Regions from separate parts of the Vibrio metoecus genome, predicted to be linked through region 4. Evidence: predicted binding sites of a transcription regulator. Region 4 holds the regulator's gene; each other region holds the start of a gene.
What was found. Region 4 encodes PurR, which represses purine synthesis genes. Its sites were predicted from a motif close to TNANGNAAACGTTTNCNTNA; they were not measured.

Region 1: the regulator PurR is predicted to act here: its motif matches at 2,943-2,962, upstream of pckA (phosphoenolpyruvate carboxykinase (ATP)).
Region 2: the regulator PurR is predicted to act here: its motif matches at 2,242-2,261, upstream of EPB59_RS07050 (phosphoribosylaminoimidazolesuccinocarboxamide synthase).
Region 3: the regulator PurR is predicted to act here: its motif matches at 2,649-2,668, upstream of EPB59_RS14440 (formate--tetrahydrofolate ligase).

The regions. Positions count from the first base shown of each region.
Region 1 covers NZ_CP035686.1:2,881,435-2,886,176, forward strand. The annotation lists gene EPB59_RS13185 (AsmA family protein) at 1-1,001, opposite strand, end outside; gene pckA (phosphoenolpyruvate carboxykinase (ATP)) at 1,140-2,768, opposite strand; gene hslO (Hsp33 family molecular chaperone HslO) at 3,105-3,980, opposite strand; gene hslR (ribosome-associated heat shock protein Hsp15) at 4,014-4,391, opposite strand; gene gspC (type II secretion system protein GspC) at 4,621-4,742, shown strand, end outside.
Region 2 covers NZ_CP035686.1:1,561,629-1,566,370, forward strand. The annotation lists gene EPB59_RS07030 (OmpA family protein) at 1-63, shown strand, start outside; gene EPB59_RS07035 (J domain-containing protein) at 175-1,188, shown strand; gene EPB59_RS07040 (hypothetical protein) at 1,339-1,521, shown strand; gene EPB59_RS07045 (helicase) at 1,813-2,214, shown strand; gene EPB59_RS07050 (phosphoribosylaminoimidazolesuccinocarboxamide synthase) at 2,364-3,470, shown strand; gene EPB59_RS07055 (transporter) at 3,571-3,921, opposite strand; gene EPB59_RS07060 (NAD-dependent malic enzyme) at 4,413-4,742, shown strand, end outside.
Region 3 covers NZ_CP035687.1:190,480-195,221, forward strand. The annotation lists gene EPB59_RS14420 (LysR family transcriptional regulator) at 1-755, shown strand, start outside; gene EPB59_RS14425 (hypothetical protein) at 890-1,066, shown strand; gene elbB (isoprenoid biosynthesis glyoxalase ElbB) at 1,071-1,721, shown strand; gene mscL (large-conductance mechanosensitive channel protein MscL) at 2,057-2,467, shown strand; gene EPB59_RS14440 (formate--tetrahydrofolate ligase) at 2,698-4,446, shown strand; gene msrB (peptide-methionine (R)-S-oxide reductase MsrB) at 4,623-4,742, shown strand, end outside.
Region 4 covers NZ_CP035686.1:1,004,778-1,009,519, reverse strand. The annotation lists gene elyC (envelope biogenesis factor ElyC) at 1-181, shown strand, start outside; gene torR (two-component system response regulator TorR) at 287-991, opposite strand; gene torD (molecular chaperone TorD) at 1,216-1,878, shown strand; gene purR (HTH-type transcriptional repressor PurR) at 2,231-3,241, shown strand; cyclic di-GMP riboswitch class I at 3,400-3,485, shown strand; gene EPB59_RS04685 (TfoX/Sxy family DNA transformation protein) at 3,600-4,187, shown strand; gene EPB59_RS04680 (TVP38/TMEM64 family protein) at 4,469-4,742, shown strand, end outside.

The DNA of each region.
Region 1 (4,742 bases), 1.0 Mb from region 4:
ATCTTGCCCTTAAGTTGCACATCGCCTTGCCATACTTGAGTATGCCCTTCAATCTCGATGCCTGAGGGGGTGAAAGTCAACTCGGCATTAGGCTCTACCCACTGTGTGGCACGCCATTGTGCTGAATCCGCATTGAGCGACAGGTAACCTTGAGGTTGTTGCCAAAGACTCTGTTGAAGACGGTAATCTTCAATAGAAAGATTGAGGTTTTCCCACGCCACACCATTTACGGTCAGTTGGCTGTTCAGTAGGTCTAGACTGTTAATGTGCTGAATATTTGGCGATATCTTTTGCCATAGCGGGTGGTTTTGCCACTGATCAAGATTGAGCTTAAGTTGGCTGATGGTGACATTGACCAGTGACCAGCCTTCCGGATATTGCTCTGCTTGTCCTGAAATTGGGCTTTGATGCCAGTTGAAAGAAAAACCATACACTGTGCTGTCTTGCGCTTGGTAATTGGCATCAACCAATACTTGGTTAAAGGCCTCACCATGAACGCTGATCTGTTCGGCAGAAAGCTGGATTTTACCGTAGGGTAACAACTGCTGTGGTGAAGCCCAAACCGGTTGTTTGATCTGTAAACTCACCCCACGCGCGATAATACCCTGGTCAGCCCAATCAATATTGTGCAGCGCCAACTGGTTGAGATGGACGGAATCGGGCAAGGTGAAAGCAGGCAAGCCGTGGGCGAGGTTCGCACCATCAATCAAAACACTGTCGATTTCGAGCTTTTTCTCAAGTAATCCATAAGGGTTCACCCACAAATCCATTTGTTGTAATTCAATGACGGGCTCCGAGGCTATCTGTACATCACTTAAGCGCAGCTTAAATGGGTACAGGTATTCTATCTTGGCAAAGCGCAGCGTTTCCGGCCACAACTGCTGCACTATCCATTGCGCAGAAGGCGTGAAATAGCGGGTGTGCATAATGCCAAATCCCGCTAATACGAAAATCAGTAGCAGTGCGATACCCGCTACGCCCATGGCCAGTAGTTTTCTCATAATCTCTGCGTTGCCATCATTCAATGATACTCATCAATCCACACCCAAGCTTGGAGTAAAGCACGAGAGACAGCAACAAAAAAAGCCCCTCGAAAGAGGGGCTTGCTACTCAGTTATCACTTTTACGCCAATTTGGCATTAATCAAGCTTAGGACCGGCTGCCACTAAGGCTTTACCTTCGGCGTTATCGGTGTACTTGTCGAAGTTGTTGATAAAGCGGGTTGCCAAGTCTTTGGCTTTGCTTTCCCATTGTAGTGGGTCGACATAAGTATCACGTGGGTCAAGGATCATCGGATCGACACCTGGCAATGCAGTTGGCACTTGCAGATTGAAGATCGGGATATGCTTGGTTTCCGCTTTCTCGATGGAACCATCCAAAATCGCATCAATGATGCCGCGCGTATCTTTAATCGAGATACGTTTGCCGCTGCCATTCCAGCCAGTGTTGACCAGATACGCTTCCGCGCCCGCCGCTTCCATACGTTTCACCAACACTTCCGCATACTTGGTTGGGTGCAGAGTGAGGAACGCTGCGCCAAAACAGGCTGAGAAGGTTGGAGTAGGTTCAGTAATACCGCGTTCAGTACCCGCCAGTTTCGCTGTGAAGCCAGACAAGAAGTGGTATTTGGTTTGCTCTGGAGTCAGTTTGGATACTGGAGGCAATACACCAAAAGCATCCGCTGACAGGAAGATCACTTTTGTCGCATGACCGCCTTTAGATACTGGTTTTACGATGTTGTCGATGTGATAGATAGGGTAAGAAACACGAGTGTTTTCTGTTTTAGAACCATCATCAAAATCGATTGAGCCATCGCTGCGTACGGTCACGTTTTCTAGCAAAGCATCACGGCGGATTGCGTTGTAAATATCCGGTTCTGCTTCTTTAGACAGTTTGATGGTTTTTGCGTAGCAGCCACCTTCAAAGTTAAACACGCCATCATCATCCCAGCCGTGCTCATCGTCACCGATCAAGGCACGTTTAGGATCGGTCGACAGAGTAGTTTTACCGGTACCTGATAGACCGAAGAAGATCGCGACATCGCCCGCTTTGCCCATGTTGGCAGAGCAGTGCATTGAGGCAATACCTTGCAGCGGCAGGAAGTAGTTCATCATCGCGAACATGCCTTTTTTCATCTCACCGCCGTACCAAGTACCGCCGATGAGCTGCATGCGCTCAGTCAGGTTAAACACAGTGAAGTTTTCTGAGTTCAGACCGTGCTCTTTCCAGTTCGCATTGGTACATTTCGCGCCGTTCATCACTACGAAGTCTGGCTTGAAGTTCGTTAGTTCATCTTCGCTTGGGCGGATAAACATGTTTTTCACGAAGTGCGCTTGCCATGCCACTTCCGTAATGAAGCGAACACTCAGGCGAGTATCGGCGTTAGCACCACAGTAGCCATCCAATACGAATACGCGCTTACCTGAAAGCTGTTTGGTGACTTGTGCTTTCAGGTCATTCCAGACTTCTTGATTAATCGGTTTGTTATCGTTTTTCGCTTTGTCTGATGTCCACCACAGAGTATCGCGGGTGGTATCGTCTTTTACGATAAACTTATCTTTTGGTGAGCGGCCAGTGAAGATGCCAGTATCAACCGCAACCGCGCCTAATTCGGTGACCACACCACGCTCATAACCTTCGAGGTCAGAACGGGTTTCTTCAGCAAATAACAGTTCATAGCTCGGGTTACGAACTATTTCAGTTACGCCGGTGATCCCATATTGGGCTAGATCGAGTTGTGCAGCCTTAGTATGTTCCATAACGGTCATAGGTGCTCCTTGTAGGATTTTGTAGGGATTTTGTAATAATTTATGTAATTGTTATCTGCTCACCATGCTAGCAACGGACCTCGGAGAAAACAGGGAGGCAGTTCAAATATTGCCCACCGAGTTTCTGTGGTTTTAGGTAACTCGTCACATATATTGGCATTACTATTTTATCGTGCGCGCAAACCTTTGCGCCAGAGGCCAAAGATTAATACTTCTCAGAAATTAAGTACGGCGTACTGTGATTTTGATCGTTGATTTTATTGGTATTTTATAGAGAAAAAGCCAGCGGGGAGCTGGCTTTTTGGCGGTTTTTACGTGCTTGTTAAACGCAGCGAATTAATGCAGTACGGAACCATTTCCGCCTTGTGGCGCATACAATTCAGCCACTTGCGCAGCATCGAATGAGTAAGTGGCACCACAATAATCGCAATGTAGAGCCACTGCACCCTCTTGGGCAAGGATGTCATTAATCTCATCACGTGCAACAGTCATGATCGCCGCTGCACTGCGCTCACGTGAGCAACCACAGCGGAAGCTGACCGGATGCGGTGCGAACAACTGAACTTTCTCTTGGTTGTAAAGACGGTACAGCAGTTCTTCGGCAGGTAGAGCAAATAACTCTTCGTTCTTGATGGTGTCAGTTAATTGTTCTAAATGTTCGAAATCATCGGCAGAGCCTTTACCATCGGGTACGATTTGCAGCAACATGCCAGCCGCACAGGCTTTACCTGCATGCTCACCGACGCGGATCCACAAACGAGTTTTGAGCTGCTCTGAACGTAGGAAGTAACCTTCGAGTACATCGGCAAGGGTGTCGCCTTCCAAACCTACTACCCCTTGATATCGCTCACCTTGTTTAGGTTCAATAGTGATCACTAGGTGACCTTTGCCCAGCATGTCATGCAGATTAGCATTGTCGGCAATATCGCCTTGCCAACGCGCTACACCACGGACTTGTTGGTTGTTATCACCGTTAATGACAACCAGAGATACTGGACCATCACCTTGCAGTTGCAGAGTGATAGAGCCTTCAAACTTCAGTGTTGCCGTGAGTAGCGATGTGGCAACCAGCAATTCGCCGATCAGGTGTTTTACCGCAGCAGGATATTCCTGACTGGAAATCATGTGCTGATAAGTATCGTCCAGTTGAACTAACTCACCACGCACGGAGAGGTCTTCAAAAAGATAGCGATGTAGCATGTTGTTCGCCATTGAGCTTGTCGTCATAAGGAATTGTCCGGCTAATTACTGATGGATAAATTTGAGTAGATCTCGGCGCTGTTTCTTGTCTGGACGTCGATCCGGACTCGGGTTGAGCTGGCGCATCATGGCATTGCGTTCACGCTTAGCGATGCTTTCAGCCGTTTCACGGTAGAGCCGTTGCGCTTCTGGTGCTCCACGGCGTTGGTCAGAGATCTTCTCGATAATGACCGTTTTCTCGTCATGTCCCTGACGTAATGTGATCTGTGCACCAAGTTCTACCGATTTACTGGGTTTGGTGCGCTGGCCATTATAGTGGACTTTGCCGCCTTCGACCATATTTCGCGCGAGCGAGCGAGTTTTGTAAAATCTTGCCGCCCACAACCATTTATCCAGCCTTACGTCATCTGCACTGGAACTCATTGCCCCTTTTCCTCTCTAACCTTGTTACGTTTTGGCCAATTTTCTTGATTAACAATGGTGTTTGCGAGGCAGTTTTTCAAGCAAGTCGACAATTTAACGTTTGAGACGGATCTCTTAATAAGGCTTGTGCTATATTGCCATGCCTGCATAAAGTCTTGAAAAACATCTGTACGGGCGAATTTGCGCAATATGAAGCGTAAAAGTACAGAAAGGAATAACGTGGAAATTTATGGAATTTAAACAACTTCCTCCGCTTGCAACGTGGCCGCGTTTGATTAGCCAAAATGCACCGCGGTGGCAAAAGCCAATCAGTGAAGGATTGACGCTCGTGCTGCTGGTGGCCTCGGCTTG
Region 2 (4,742 bases), 560 kb from region 4:
AGCACCGCAGAAGGACGCGCTTGTAACCGTCGTGTTGAAATTCAAATTCTGCCACTAAAATAGTGTAAAGAGCTAAACGACTTGAAGCTGCAGCCCATACTGCTATTGATTCAAGTTGAAAAATGATAGCCCGGTGCCTACTGGGCTTTTTTCATCTTTAGGGAAAGTACAACCATGCGTTTGCGTTGTTTATGGCTGTTTTTGCCGTTTTCATTTCCACTCGCGGCCGCCGATGAGCTGACCGAGCTGACGAAGCTCGCCAAACAGAATGATCCGCAAGCCCAGTATCAACTTGCAATGGCGTACCAAGCAGGGAGTTCGACACCACAAAATCTCAACGACGCATTTTACTGGTTTTTGCAAGCGGCAGAGCAAAACTATCCCGCAGCTATGGCTCAAGTTGCCAGCGCTTATATGACTGGACAAGGGGTAAACAAAGATGCTCAGCAGACTCAATATTGGCTGACCAAACTCGCCCTTAGTGGCAACGTTCGCGCTACAGCGACTTTGGCTAAGTGGTATGAACAGCACTCCTCGCCCATTCCCGCACTGGATTTGGCCGAACTCTGGTATCGCGTAAATTCGAATCAAGACAGCGAATCCGAGCAAGGGTATTCACGTTTACTAGAGCAAAAATTCAATCAACAGCGTGAAAAACAGCTCAGCAGCATCGAATCCTTAGATAAAGTGATTGATCAGGACCTCAGTGCTCCACCCACACAACCCATACCAACAACCAACCAAGCGATTACCAGCGATTGGTTATTACCGTTACTCACGGCCGTGGGGCTTCTGCTCGCGATCATTACCGTTCGCATGATATGGCGGAAACCTCGCAACTCAGTAATAGCATCCACCACCATCGATCCAGAAACAAAGATCAAAGAGCAACAGTTCATTATTAAGAGACAGAAACAACAGCTTGATCAGCTATTTCAAGAATGCAAACGGCTGCAACAAAACCAAGCCAATGACCTCAGCGGGCAAAAAGTGGCTATCGCCTATGCCGTCATGGGATTTCATCCAACGCAAACACCCGACGTAAAAGCCATCAAATTACGTTATAAGCAGCTATCGAAAATCTATCATCCCGATCTACACGGGAGTGATGAGGAAATGAAACGACTCAATTCGGCGGTCAAAATCGTGATTGATTCAGTTAATAAATCGTTACAAAAACAAGCATAGGCATTGAGAATTCTTGTTTAACAATTGCAAAATCAGTGTTTGCGCAATCGATCTCCCTCTCAACCACAATTACAAATAGTTAACTTTTCTTATTCACTCGTGCAATAATCCGCGCGAAATTTACGCCTGATTTGGGTGGGAGAAAAGACAATGTTTAGCGTAGAAGGCATCTGTGATTGGTGTAAACAGCCAAAACTACTGACAAAACATGAATATGTGGATGGTAAAGCCCATCATTCATGTGAAAACTGCAATGAATTTGCCCGTATGGATGTGCGGCAATTTAATCTAGCTGAGATGGCATTCCGAGAAAAACAACAAGCAGCTCGATAGATAGCATCCTCTTCGATTGGACAAGCGCCTTAAGGCGCTTTTTCTATTTATAGCCATCTAAGCCCCATTCACACTCCACTTGCTTTACGTGCCACCGCTCACAAAACACACCATCCATCAAAATTATCACTACTCGCAGCACAGAATCCAACCAATTGAAAAATAATAATTTAACTTAAAAAGCCAGATAAGAATCCACTTGTCTGTACTTTTTTTATCCAAAAATAGGTTGCAAAAACAGCCAATCAATAATACTGTATTTACATACAGCATGTATGGAGAAACAGTATTATGTTACACACTGAATTCAAACATTTGGGGCTATACCCATCACATACACGAACCACACTACGTCCAGCGAACGAATTAACTGGTGACGCTCACGTAATGCAACGTCTCGCCTGTTTATCTGAGCGCGCACAATGGATTCTCTATACAGCTCAATGCCAACGCCCAAATATTCAATTACTCCATGCACACCAGATCGATAGTGGCAAGGTAATCCATATCAAGCCATCCAAGGTTTATTCAGAAGCAGAGATCATTGCCAAAGCCATCGCTTGCCGAACAGCCAGTGCGATTGTGGCCAGCAGTGCGATTGATCTGATGACTCAACAACAGCTAAAACAGTATGCTCAGCAGCATCATTGCGAACTGTTTTTCATCAAACAAGCACCTTACTCTTTACACTAATCACCTGAGAGTGAACGGAGAATAAATTTAAGCAAACGTTTGCTTTTTGTCTGGCGGCAGAAATTAGTTCTGGTATCATGCGCTCAACCCGCGATTTTCTATAGAGGAAAATCGCAAAGTGAAGTTTGAATTCAGATAGGAATGTCTCAATGAGCCTTGCAGATCAAGTCCTTGCCGTCAATGACGACCTCCCCATTCGTACTCATCAACCTGTGCATAGCGGCAAAGTTCGTTCCGTGTATTGGTTGACAGAGCAAGATAGCCGACGCCTCATCAAAGAAAAAGGTTATCCCGTCGCCGAAGATGCGCCATTGGCCATTATGGTGATCAGTGACCGAATTTCAGCATTTGACTGTATTTGGCATGCTGAAGGCGATGTCCGAGGTGTACCCGGTAAAGGTGCAGCATTGAATGCGATCTCTAATCACTGGTTCAAGCTGTTCCAACAACAGGGTTTAGCGGATAGCCACATTTTAGATATTCCTCACCCTTTCGTCTGGATTGTACAAAAAGCTCGCCCAATCAAAATTGAAGCGATTTGTCGTCAATACATCACGGGCTCTATGTGGCGCGCTTATTCAAAGGGTGAGCGAGAGTTTTGTGGTATCACTTTACCTGAGGGTTTAGAGAAAGATAGCCAACTCCCAGAACTGCTGATGACCCCCTCCACCAAAGGTATTTTGCGTGGTATTCCCAGTGTGCCAGAGGCGGATGATGTCAACATCTCGCGCCAAGATATTGAAGCCAACTACGCGGCATTTAATTTCAACCAGCCACAAGATATTGACCATTACGAGACACTGCTCAAACAAGGTTTTGCCGTGATCAGTGAAGCCTTAAAAAGTGTGGGGCAAATTTTTGTCGATACCAAATTTGAGTTTGGCTATGTGACTGATCAGCAAGGACAACAAAAACTGATCTATATGGATGAAGTCGGTACTCCTGATTCATCACGTATTTGGGATGCGGAACAGTATCAACAAGGAAAGATTGTTGAAAACTCAAAAGAGGGCTTCCGCCAATTTTTACTCAATTACTTTCCTGACCCCGATATTCTGCTTAATAAAGAGCGTATGCCAGAGCGTGAAGCACTCGCGCGTGATAACGCTTTACCATTAGAAGCATTACTTGATATTTCACGCACCTATTTAGGCATTGCAGAAAAAATCACCGGACAACCCATTCATCTTAGCAATCAGCCAAAACAAGAGATCATCGATATTTTAGACCAAGAATACGGGCTAATAGAACGCTAAAACCATGCAACGATGTAGTGAATAATAGAAGTGAACAAAGGGGCGATAACGCCCCTTTGTTTTATATTGTCGATTGAGATTTAAGCCTTTTTTCAAAACATCACAACTTAATAAGAAACTCGTCTTGATTTGTCGATTCAATCTGCGCAGCACTCTTGCTTTGAATCGCGGTAAGTTGTTGTTCATCAAGTGCATAGGGCATCACCAGAGTCAGCTCTTCAATCCCTTCTTGTTTCGCCAGTTTCACTAGGGTAATTAAGTTGGACTCATCACTGCGCCGAGTGGAGAGTCGCTTTAAAGCGACATCCCACAGCCGATCTTGTGGACTCTGCTCTTCCTTGATGACATCCAACCATGCAATACCGAAAATCGGTGCAAATGAGCCAACAGCCTCAACAAAAGTCCATTTTTTAGTGCAGGATACGCCTAAAAATGTGGTGTAGTCGAACACTGCGCTAATCCTTACTTTTTCCATTCTGTCCCCCGACATGATTGGCAACACAGTGAAACCACTATTGACCATGCTTGTGCATATAGCAATACGATATAAGAAAATAGTCTTTTATGTTAGGCAATCGGTTTCAAAGGCTATATAAAAACCAAAGTAGTAACACCACGCCTACATTTTTAAAATGATATGTGTTTTGTTGATTAATATTTTCTTATTCAAACAAAATCCCCTCCGTAAAGCCCAATCAAAAGCACGAATAATCTTAAGGTGTAAATCATCCTAAAGCTTTAAGCAGAGGACTTAATCACTAATAGCCACCAAGTTGCACACAAATTATCCATCTCATTAGCTCTTGAGTGTTTTAAACACTGGGCTTGCGCACAGAAGCAGGATATTCAACGGACGCAAGCCGTTTGTCTATTTACAATCCAACCAGCAAGTCGGTATCATTTTCGCGTTTCTCTTCTACCCTACCAATCAATAGGCCGAACATGAATAACGATAAACGTCCGCTGTATATCTCCTACGCAGGCCCTGCTCTTCTTAGTACTCCCCTGCTCAACAAAGGTAGCGCTTTCAGCGCAGAAGAACGAGCTTCATTTAACCTTGAGGGTTTACTGCCCGAAGCGACAGAAACCATTCAGGAGCAAGTGGTACGTGCATACCAACAATATCGCGGTTTCGAAAGCGATATGGATAAACATATTTACCTGCGCAACATTCAAGACACGAACGAGACCTTGTTCTACCGTTTGGTACAAAATCATATTTCCGAGATGATGCCGATCATCTATACCCCTACCGTGGGCGCGGCATGTGAG
Region 3 (4,742 bases), on a different replicon from region 4:
GTACAACACGAAAATTAAGCTTAACTGAAGCGGGGGAACGTTATTACTACCATGTTTCACAAGCACTGAGTTACGCCCGACAAGGAATGGATGCTGTCACCGAATTGCAAGGTGAACCACAAGGCAAACTAAAAATTACCGCGCCTATGTCTTTTGGCGTTCTACACATCGCGCCCATCATTGCTGACTTCATCTCTATTTATCCTAAGGTAGAAATAGATTTGCAACTGGAAGACCAAATGGTTGATCTGATTGAAGGTGGCTTTGATCTCGCCATTCGGATAGGACACCTACCCACATCGAACCTTGTTGCGAAACGCCTTGTGACTTGTAAAAGTGTTCTTTGTGCTTCACCTGAATACTTAGCGCGTTATGGCGAACCTGAAAAACCTGCCGATCTCCTTGAGCATAACTGCCTTGTTTATACTTATTTTCGCGGCGGCAATGAATGGACCTTTCACCATCAACAGCAAGAGGTCAAAGTCATCCCCAAAGGCAATCTAACGGTGAATAACAGTGAAGCGATTCGCAGAGCCTCACTTGCAGGGTTAGGTATTGCTCAACTGCCGACTTTTCTGGTCAGCAAAGATCTGGCTGGTGGAGCACTCCAATCGGTAATGACACACTATTCTCTGCCAGTCCATGCGGTCTATGCCGTTTTTCCTGAACGTAAACACCTACCTTATAAGGTTCGAGCTTTCATCGATTTCTTGCAGCAAAAGCTAGGAAATAATCAGCCTTATTGGGATAGCTAAATGTGAGCACAAGGTCAAAAGGCCAAATTCGAATGAGGAATAGACAGATTCGGTGACTTAGCGCAAAAAGTAGCCCGACATTTCTTTTTATAAAGAGCCGTGAAGCGATACATTGAACGGCAGAAGGAGTGGTTATGAAGCGTTTTTTCCCGTCAGCAGTGATGTTGATCCCGTTTGTGGTCAAACATTACCCCGAGCAGGAAGAGTATTCAGCGGCAGAAGATGGCACGGAGCATGACACTCCTTCCTCGATGGCTCAAGACCATCTCACCGACACGTCTAAGGCGCATAAGCAATCTATGGAGGATTAATGTCATGAAGAAAGTCGCGGTTATTCTCAGTGGCTGTGGAGTATTCGATGGAGCAGAGATCCACGAATCGGTGCTTGCGCTGCATGCCATCGAGAAACAAGGAGCCAGTTGGCACTGCTTTGCGCCGAATGTGCAGCAGATGCATGTCATTAACCACCTCACGGGTGAAGAGATGCCAGAAACACGCAATGTGTTGGTGGAATCTGCCCGCATTGCGCGCGGAAAAATCCAAGATGTAGCCACACTCAATGTGAATGAATTTGATGCACTTTTGCTCCCAGGCGGGTTTGGAGCCGCGAAAAATCTCACCGACTTTGCGGTGAAAGGCGCACAGTGCAGTATCAACCCGGATGTAGCTGCCGCTTGTCTTGCTTTTGCGGATGCGCAAAAACCTGCGGGTTATATCTGTATTGCCCCAACCATCATACCGATGATTTATGGCGAAGCCGCTCAAGGCACGATTGGCAATGATCACGGCACCGCAGCCGCATTTAACCAATTAGGTGGCCAGCACGTGGATTGCCCAGTGGAAGGCATCGTATTTGATGAAAGACATAAAGTGCTTTCCACCCCCGCCTACATGTTGGCAGAGAATATTTCCCAAGCCGCTTCCGGTATTGAAAAATTGGTTGAGCGACTACTGCAGCTAGCTTAGCGTTTTGCCAACTCAATCGACAACAATGCCCACTTTAGGTGGGCATTATTGGTTTATCCCATCTAATCCACATATCCCAAGTTGTTTCTATGCTTTTAAGCTGCAGCGGTATTGGCTGTAATTCAAGGTCGTTTGGGTACAGCGATTTGTCCAATAAATGAAACGTCCGCATCAATAATGCTAGGTATATAAAATTTCTGGATGACGAGATTGCGAACAACCAAACAGAGCTATACCCTTGGTAACGTAATCGGTAGCAGAAAAACGTTGGCTTCTCCTGATACCGCAGTCACCTTCAATTCAACAATTTATTTATTCAGTTTGGAGAAAACCCAATGAGCTTACTTAAAGAGTTCAAGGCTTTTGCATCTCGTGGCAATGTAATCGACATGGCAGTCGGTATCATCATTGGTGCGGCGTTTGGCAAAATAGTGTCGTCTTTTGTCGCCGATATCATTATGCCGCCAATCGGTATTATTTTAGGCGGTGTGAATTTTAGCGATCTGAGTTTCGTGTTACTTGCCGCGCAAGGTGATGCCCCTGCTGTAGTGATTGCCTACGGCAAATTTATCCAAACCGTGGTCGATTTTACGATTATCGCGTTCGCCATTTTCATGGGTTTAAAAGCGATCAATAGCTTGAAGCGTAAGGAAGAAGAAGCGCCTAAAGCCCCACCTGCGCCAACCAAAGATCAAGAACTGCTTTCTGAAATTCGTGATTTGTTAAAAGCACAGCAAGATAAATAACTCTGGATGATTCCCCCTTCTAAGGCGCTCACTTGAGCGCCTTTTTCCATTTTAATGCATCGAATGAGAGTAAAAATCTCGTGCTTCAATTGATCAAAATCAGCAATCCGCTAAAATCCCAATCGCTCGCAGAATTCACTCCATAAGAATCTTTACAAGCCACAATTTATCGCTATGATTTGCGCGCAAACGTTTTCCTCACCATTTTTACCGCTCTAGATGAGGGTTTTATGCTGCCAGATATTGAAATTTGCCGCGCTACATCATTAGCGCCTATCGATGCCATTGCTCAGAAAGCAGGATTACACGCTGACGAGTATGAAAGTCACGGCCTGCATAAAGCAAAAGTGTCACTGCATTGTCTAGAGCGATTGGCCAACAAGCCCAAAGGTAAATTCATTCTGGTCACTGCGATTACCCCAACACCATTGGGTGAAGGTAAAACCGTTACCACGATTGGTTTAGCACAAGGGTTGGCCAAACTTAATCACTCGGTCATGGCGTGCATTCGTCAGCCTTCGATGGGGCCGATTTTTGGGGTAAAAGGTGGCGCTGCGGGCGGCGGGTATTCACAAGTTGCACCGATGGAAGAGCTCAATCTGCATTTAACCGGTGATATTCATGCCGTCACTGCGGCGCACAACCTTGCTGCAGCTGCGATTGATGCGCGAATTTATCACGAGCAGCGCCTCGGATATGACGATTTTGAGCGTCGCACAGGCATGCCAGCGCTGCGCATTGACCCCAAACAGGTCATATGGAAACGCGTGATGGATCATAACGATCGCGCGCTGCGCATGGTGACGGTCGGCCGCAATGAGCCCGGAAAAAATATTAATGGTTATGAGCGCGAAGATGGTTTCGATATCTCTGCCGCCTCCGAATTGATGGCGATTCTAGCTCTCGCCTCGGATCTACGCGATTTGCGTCGCCGTATCGGTAATGTGGTGTTGGCTTATGATTTGGACGGTAATCCGGTCACCACCGAAGATCTGAAAGTGGCTGGCGCAATGGCAGTCAGCATGAAGGAAGCCATTGAACCGACCTTGATGCAGACTTTAGAAGGCGTTCCAACACTGATCCACGCCGGCCCGTTTGCCAACATCGCTCACGGTAACTCCTCGATCATTGCCGATGACATTGCTACCCGTTTGGCAGACTACACAGTGACCGAAGGCGGTTTTGGCTCCGATATGGGGTTTGAGAAAGCGTGCAACATCAAAGCCAAAGCCTCTGGTAAAACCCCAGATTGTGCGGTGATTGTCGCCACCTTACGCGGTTTAAAAGCCAATTCAGGCCTGTATGATTTACGCCCCGGCCAAGCGGTACCGGATGCCCTATTCGCGCCAGACAGCGCCGCTTTGCAAGCCGGTTTTGCAAACTTGAAATGGCATATTGATAACGTTAACCAGTATGGTGTGCCTGCCGTGGTAGCGATTAACCGCTTCCCACAAGATTGTGCCGAAGAACTGGAACAACTGGTTAAGCTGATTGAAGCCCTACCCAACCGTGTATCCGTAGCCATTTCAGAAGGCTTTGCCAAAGGTGGTGAAGGTACCCAACTCCTTGCCGAAAAAGTGGTTCAGCAGTGTCAACATCCAGCGAAATTCACTCCGCTCTATCATTCAAGCATGCTATTGGATGAAAAACTCAAAGCGGTCGCGGTAAAAGGTTATGGCGCTGCCGAGATTGCACTGAGTGATAAAGCCGCGCAGCAATTAGCCAAACTGCAAGCCCAAGGCTTTGATCATCTTGCGGTTTGCTTGGCAAAAACACCGCTGTCGATTTCTACCGATCCCGCAATCAAAGGCGCGCCACGTGATTTTATCGTACCGATCCGCGAACTGCGTTTATGTGCAGGCGCCGAATTTGTCTACGCCCTGTGTGGCAGTGTGATGACCATGCCCGGTTTACCGGAAAAACCTTCATTTATGGCGCTCGATATCGATCAGCACGGCAACATCGTCGGCTTAAGTTAATTCTTTTCCAACTTACTCCCGTGCTTCTCTTAGTAGCAGCACGGTGATTCTTTCCTAAAAACGTTTCCTCTAATAAAAAGTTATCTCTGACAAAAAGTTATCTCCAAGGCTGAAATTTCTGATCCGGTTTGCCGTTCTTTTTCTATAACTTTGTAAAGAACCAAAAGGAAATGCTCATGAAACGACTCTTTACTTGGGGAGCGCCACTGTTCGCCTTGCTGGCACTCACCCTTTCTCTGTTTAGCCAAGCGGACACCAAACCCAGTACCATCGCCTCAGCTTCAGCCAATTACCAG
Region 4 (4,742 bases):
TGTTCAGCCTTGGGATAAATACATTCCTAAATCGCGCTATCTTGAGCAAACCGAACAGTATTGGTACGAAACCTTAGGCCTATTGTGGCAAAAACTGCGTGATACTGTTGCCGGTGATGGCAGTGAACAGGTACAGGTAGGAACGCCCTCTGTCGTAGAAGAAGCTCCGACAACGCCCTAATCGTTCCCCCTCCGCTAAGTCGTTACAAACATAAAAAAACCGGCAATATGCCGGTTTTTTATGTTTGGGATGAGCCTAATGCAAACACATTGAGTGTAAATCAGTTTAATCCCCTGCAAACATATACCCTTCACCGTGAACGGTGACAAAAATTTGCGGGTTCTTCGGATCCATTTCCATCTTGGCGCGCATACGTCGAATCAACACATCAATAGTACGATCGTTTGGCGCATCCACACGATGACTGATCATGTTCAAAATACGCTCACGACTCAGCACTTGATTAGGATAAGAGGAAAGTGCAACTAACAACTCGTATTCTGCTTTGGTGAGTTTCACCGGCTCACCATTTCGGCTCAAAGCACGACGCTGTATATCGAATGTCCACTCACCAAAGTAAACCAACGTATCGTCTGCCTTCTCGCTGTATTTATCGCGGCGAGCCAACGAAATACGCCACAACAAGTTTTTCACTCGAACTTGTAGCTCACGCAAATCGACGGGTTTAGTCACATAATCGTCGGCGCCCATTTCAAGGCCAACAATTTTATCGATACTGTCTGTGCGTCCTGTCACTAAAATAATGCCAATCTCCGACTGGCCACGCAGTTCTCGCGTCAATAACAGTCCATCTTCACCAGGCAAATTAATATCCAGCAAGACTAAATCGATGTCATTGAGCTCAAGTGCTTCTCTCATTTGTGCGCCACTTTCCGCTTCTGTTACTTGGTAACCTTCATTTTGAAAGTAACCGCTTAACTTACTACGGGTGACGAGGTCATCTTCAACCACAAGTACGTGATAACTCATAGTGCACCATTTTAAATAACGGGATTTATCGCTCACTCATTCTATTCATATTTGTTAATAACTCGAGAAATATCGTGAGAAAACTCACCTTTCCTTGATACAACGCAAGCTTTATTTAACAGATTAACAACGTATTCTTTTCTTTTCACAAACTGTCATATTTTGCATGATTGCTGTTCATTTTTATGGTTTAGACTACGCGTCAATCGATTGGGAGAGCAAACATGATCCAAGAACTGAATATCCTCAATGAAAAACGCGCAGAAATTTATTGGTGGCTTTCGAGTCTCTTTTTTAAAGAACTGACTGAACAAGATATCGCCCATTATCACTCAGTTGAAATCCGTACTTTCTTAACCGCACTTGCCGATGAGGAAAGCTTAGCGATGGAAGTGAAAAGTTTGATCGATGCACTCAATCGCTTGCAAGATCGCCAAGATGCACAGTTGGAACTTGCCGCTGATTTTTGCGATCTATTTTTAAAGTCCGATCGTGACTCAGCGTTACCCTATGCATCTGTCTACACAGACAAAGGATTACTCAATGGCAAGCCCGCACAACTCATGCGTGAATTACTCAGCCACTATAACGTGAATGTGGATCCGAACCTTAATGAGCCCGCCGATCATCTCGCGATTCAACTCGACTTTCTTGCGCATCTTGTTATCAGCAATACCCCGAATAAAGAAGGCTCCGAGGTTAACTCAGCTCTCAAGACACAATCTGATTTCATTACTCAACACTTATTGAGTTGGTTACCCCTTTTTGTTGAACGTTGTACTCAGTTTGATGCGTTTGGTTTTTACGCGGCGGCAGCTCGGTTAACGTTGGCATTTTTACAGCAAGATCAACGTTACATCGATGAACTAGGTCAGCGCATTCAATAACAACACGTCTATTTTTATGCCCCTAACTTTACCATTGCAAAAAGCCAGGGGCATAAACAAATCAATTGTGAAAGAACTTAAAGTTTGATGAATGAATTTCGTTGCGGCGGATACATTTGCAGTCTAAAATCCACCCGCAAACGATAAAAACGAATAAAAATGTAAACCGCTGTTTCTTGGCGGTTTTTGTATTTTTATTACTTTAGGCATGATGATTGAAGCGCTTTACGTACGGTATATGTAGTTCCTCGCCGCACAGAGTGTGAAGATTCGCTCAGTCTCGCCTTACTTCTGCTGATTTAATTAACCAATAACATTCGCTGGCATCAGCAGTCATCGACAGGAACACTCTATGGCTACGATTAAAGATGTGGCGCGCCTTGCAGGCGTGTCTACCACCACCGTTTCTCACGTTATCAATAAAACTCGCTTTGTGGCAGAAACCACCCAAGAGAAAGTGATGGAAGCGGTTAAGCAACTCAACTATGCACCGAGTGCGGTCGCACGTAGTTTGAAGTGCAACACTACACGCACCATTGGCATGCTAGTGACTCAATCAACAAACCTGTTTTTCTCGGAAGTGATCGATGGTGTGGAAAGCTACTGTTACCGTCAAGGTTATACTTTGATTCTGTGTAACACGGGCGGCATCTATGAAAAGCAGCGTGATTATATTCGCATGCTGGCCGAAAAACGTGTGGATGGCATTTTAGTCATGTGCTCTGACCTGACTCAAGAGCTGCAGGAAATGCTCGACGCTCACAAAGACATTCCAAAAGTAATCATGGATTGGGGCCCAGAAACGTCGCACGCTGATAAAATCATCGATAACTCAGAGGAAGGTGGCTATCTCGCGACCAAATATCTGACGGATCGTGGACATACCGATATTGCCTGTTTAAGTGGTCATTTTGTCAAAGCCGCTTGCCAAGAGCGTATTCAAGGTTTCCGCCGAGCGATGGCTGAAGCGCACTTACCCGTGAATGAAGATTGGATTCTAGAAGGTAATTTTGAGTGTGATACCGCAGTCCTTGCCGCCGACAAAATCATTGCTATGGATAAGCGCCCAACTGCCGTATTCTGCTTCAACGACACCATGGCATTAGGTCTAATGAGCCGTTTGCAACAAAAAGGGATTCGTGTTCCTGAAGAAATATCCGTGATTGGTTACGATAATATCGAACTGGCCGAATACTTCTCTCCACCACTGACCACAGTGCACCAACCTAAGCGTCGTGTGGGTAAAAATGCGTTCGAAATTCTGTTAGAGCGTATTAAAGATAAAGAACACGAGCGCCGAATTTTCGAGATGCATCCTGAGATCGTCGAACGCGACACTGTGAAAGACTTGACAAAATCCTAACTTTCTTGACAATTCACAGAGCCTATATTTGAAAGCTTGTCACATAAATATGACAAAACTAATGTAGAGCGAGTATTATTAACATGGCTCATTCTCACAATTGAAATATCAGTATGTGAGAATGACCCAAGTTTGGTTATTTTTTATCAGGAAAAATGTCACGCACAGGGCAAACCATTTGAAAGAATGGGACGCAAAGCCTCCGGCCTAAACCAGAACATAGGTAGGTAGCGGGGTTACCGATGGCAAAAATGCATACACTATGTTGACTCATCATTGACACGGCAGTTGCATGCTTTTGCTAATTTTCTCGGACCTGATTTGGTGGCGTATGTAACAATACTCCGAGACTAACAGCATGGATAAACCAGTATTAAAAGATTCAATGCGGCTCTTTGAGCAGCTAGGACGTGTGAAATCTCGTTCAATGTTTGGTGGCTTTGGTATTTTCGTCGACGAAACTATGTTTGCGCTTGTGGTTAACGATACTCTGCACATCCGTGCAGACGATGCCACAATCGAAAAGTTCAAGCAGCAAGGTTATGAACCTTATGTTTACAAAAAGCGTGGTTTCCCCGTCGTCACTAAGTACTACGCTCTACCTGATGATTGTTGGAGTAATCCAACCTCTATCCTAAGTGAAGCTCGTATTGCGCTTGAGGTCGCTAAGACCGAACGTGAAACACAAGCACAAGCGAAGCCTGACCGTTTGAAAGATCTTCCCAACTTGCGTTTAGCAACGGAAAGAATGCTCAAAAAAGCCGGTATCGAAAGCGTTGAGTCTCTACACTCTTTCGGTTCTGTTGAAGCGTATAAAGCCATTCAACGTACCCATTCGGCAGAGGTTAGTCTTGAGCTGTTATGGGCTTTAGAGGGGGCAATCGAAGGTAAACATTGGTCAGTGATCCCACAAAATCGTCGTGACGAACTACTAAGACACCTTTGATTTCTCGTTTTGAGTTTGTCTTTCCTCGCCAAGTTTGTATGAATACTTTGAGTAAAATCTGATAACGCGTCCACACGGGCGCGTTATTTTTTTGAAAGAAATACGGCGCTTCCCCTGTCTTCTACTTCATAGCCCTAGTTCATACCAATCGGGCGAATTTATTTTGAGTCGATATACTTATACCCAAGTCCTGATGCATTGCCTTCATTACCAATGGGATAAGATATTCCACTTATGGCTATCAAAAGCCTCAATATCAAAGTGCTGACTAGGTACCACTCATGAACAAAAAGCTCATTATTGCCCTTATTTTGATCGCGATAACGGCGATCTTGGTGACACAATTTAGCCATTATCTGACGTTAGATGTGGCCAAAGCCAAGCAAGCCGAATTGGCAAACTACATTGATGCACATCTTGTACAAGCTGCGCTTATCTATTTTGTGTTGTATGTCCTGTTGACTGCCTTTTCGGTCCCAGGCGCCACTGTTGTCACCCTATTGGGTGCAGCACTGTTTGGGTTTTGGCTCAGCCTTCTGCTAGCCTCATTTGCGA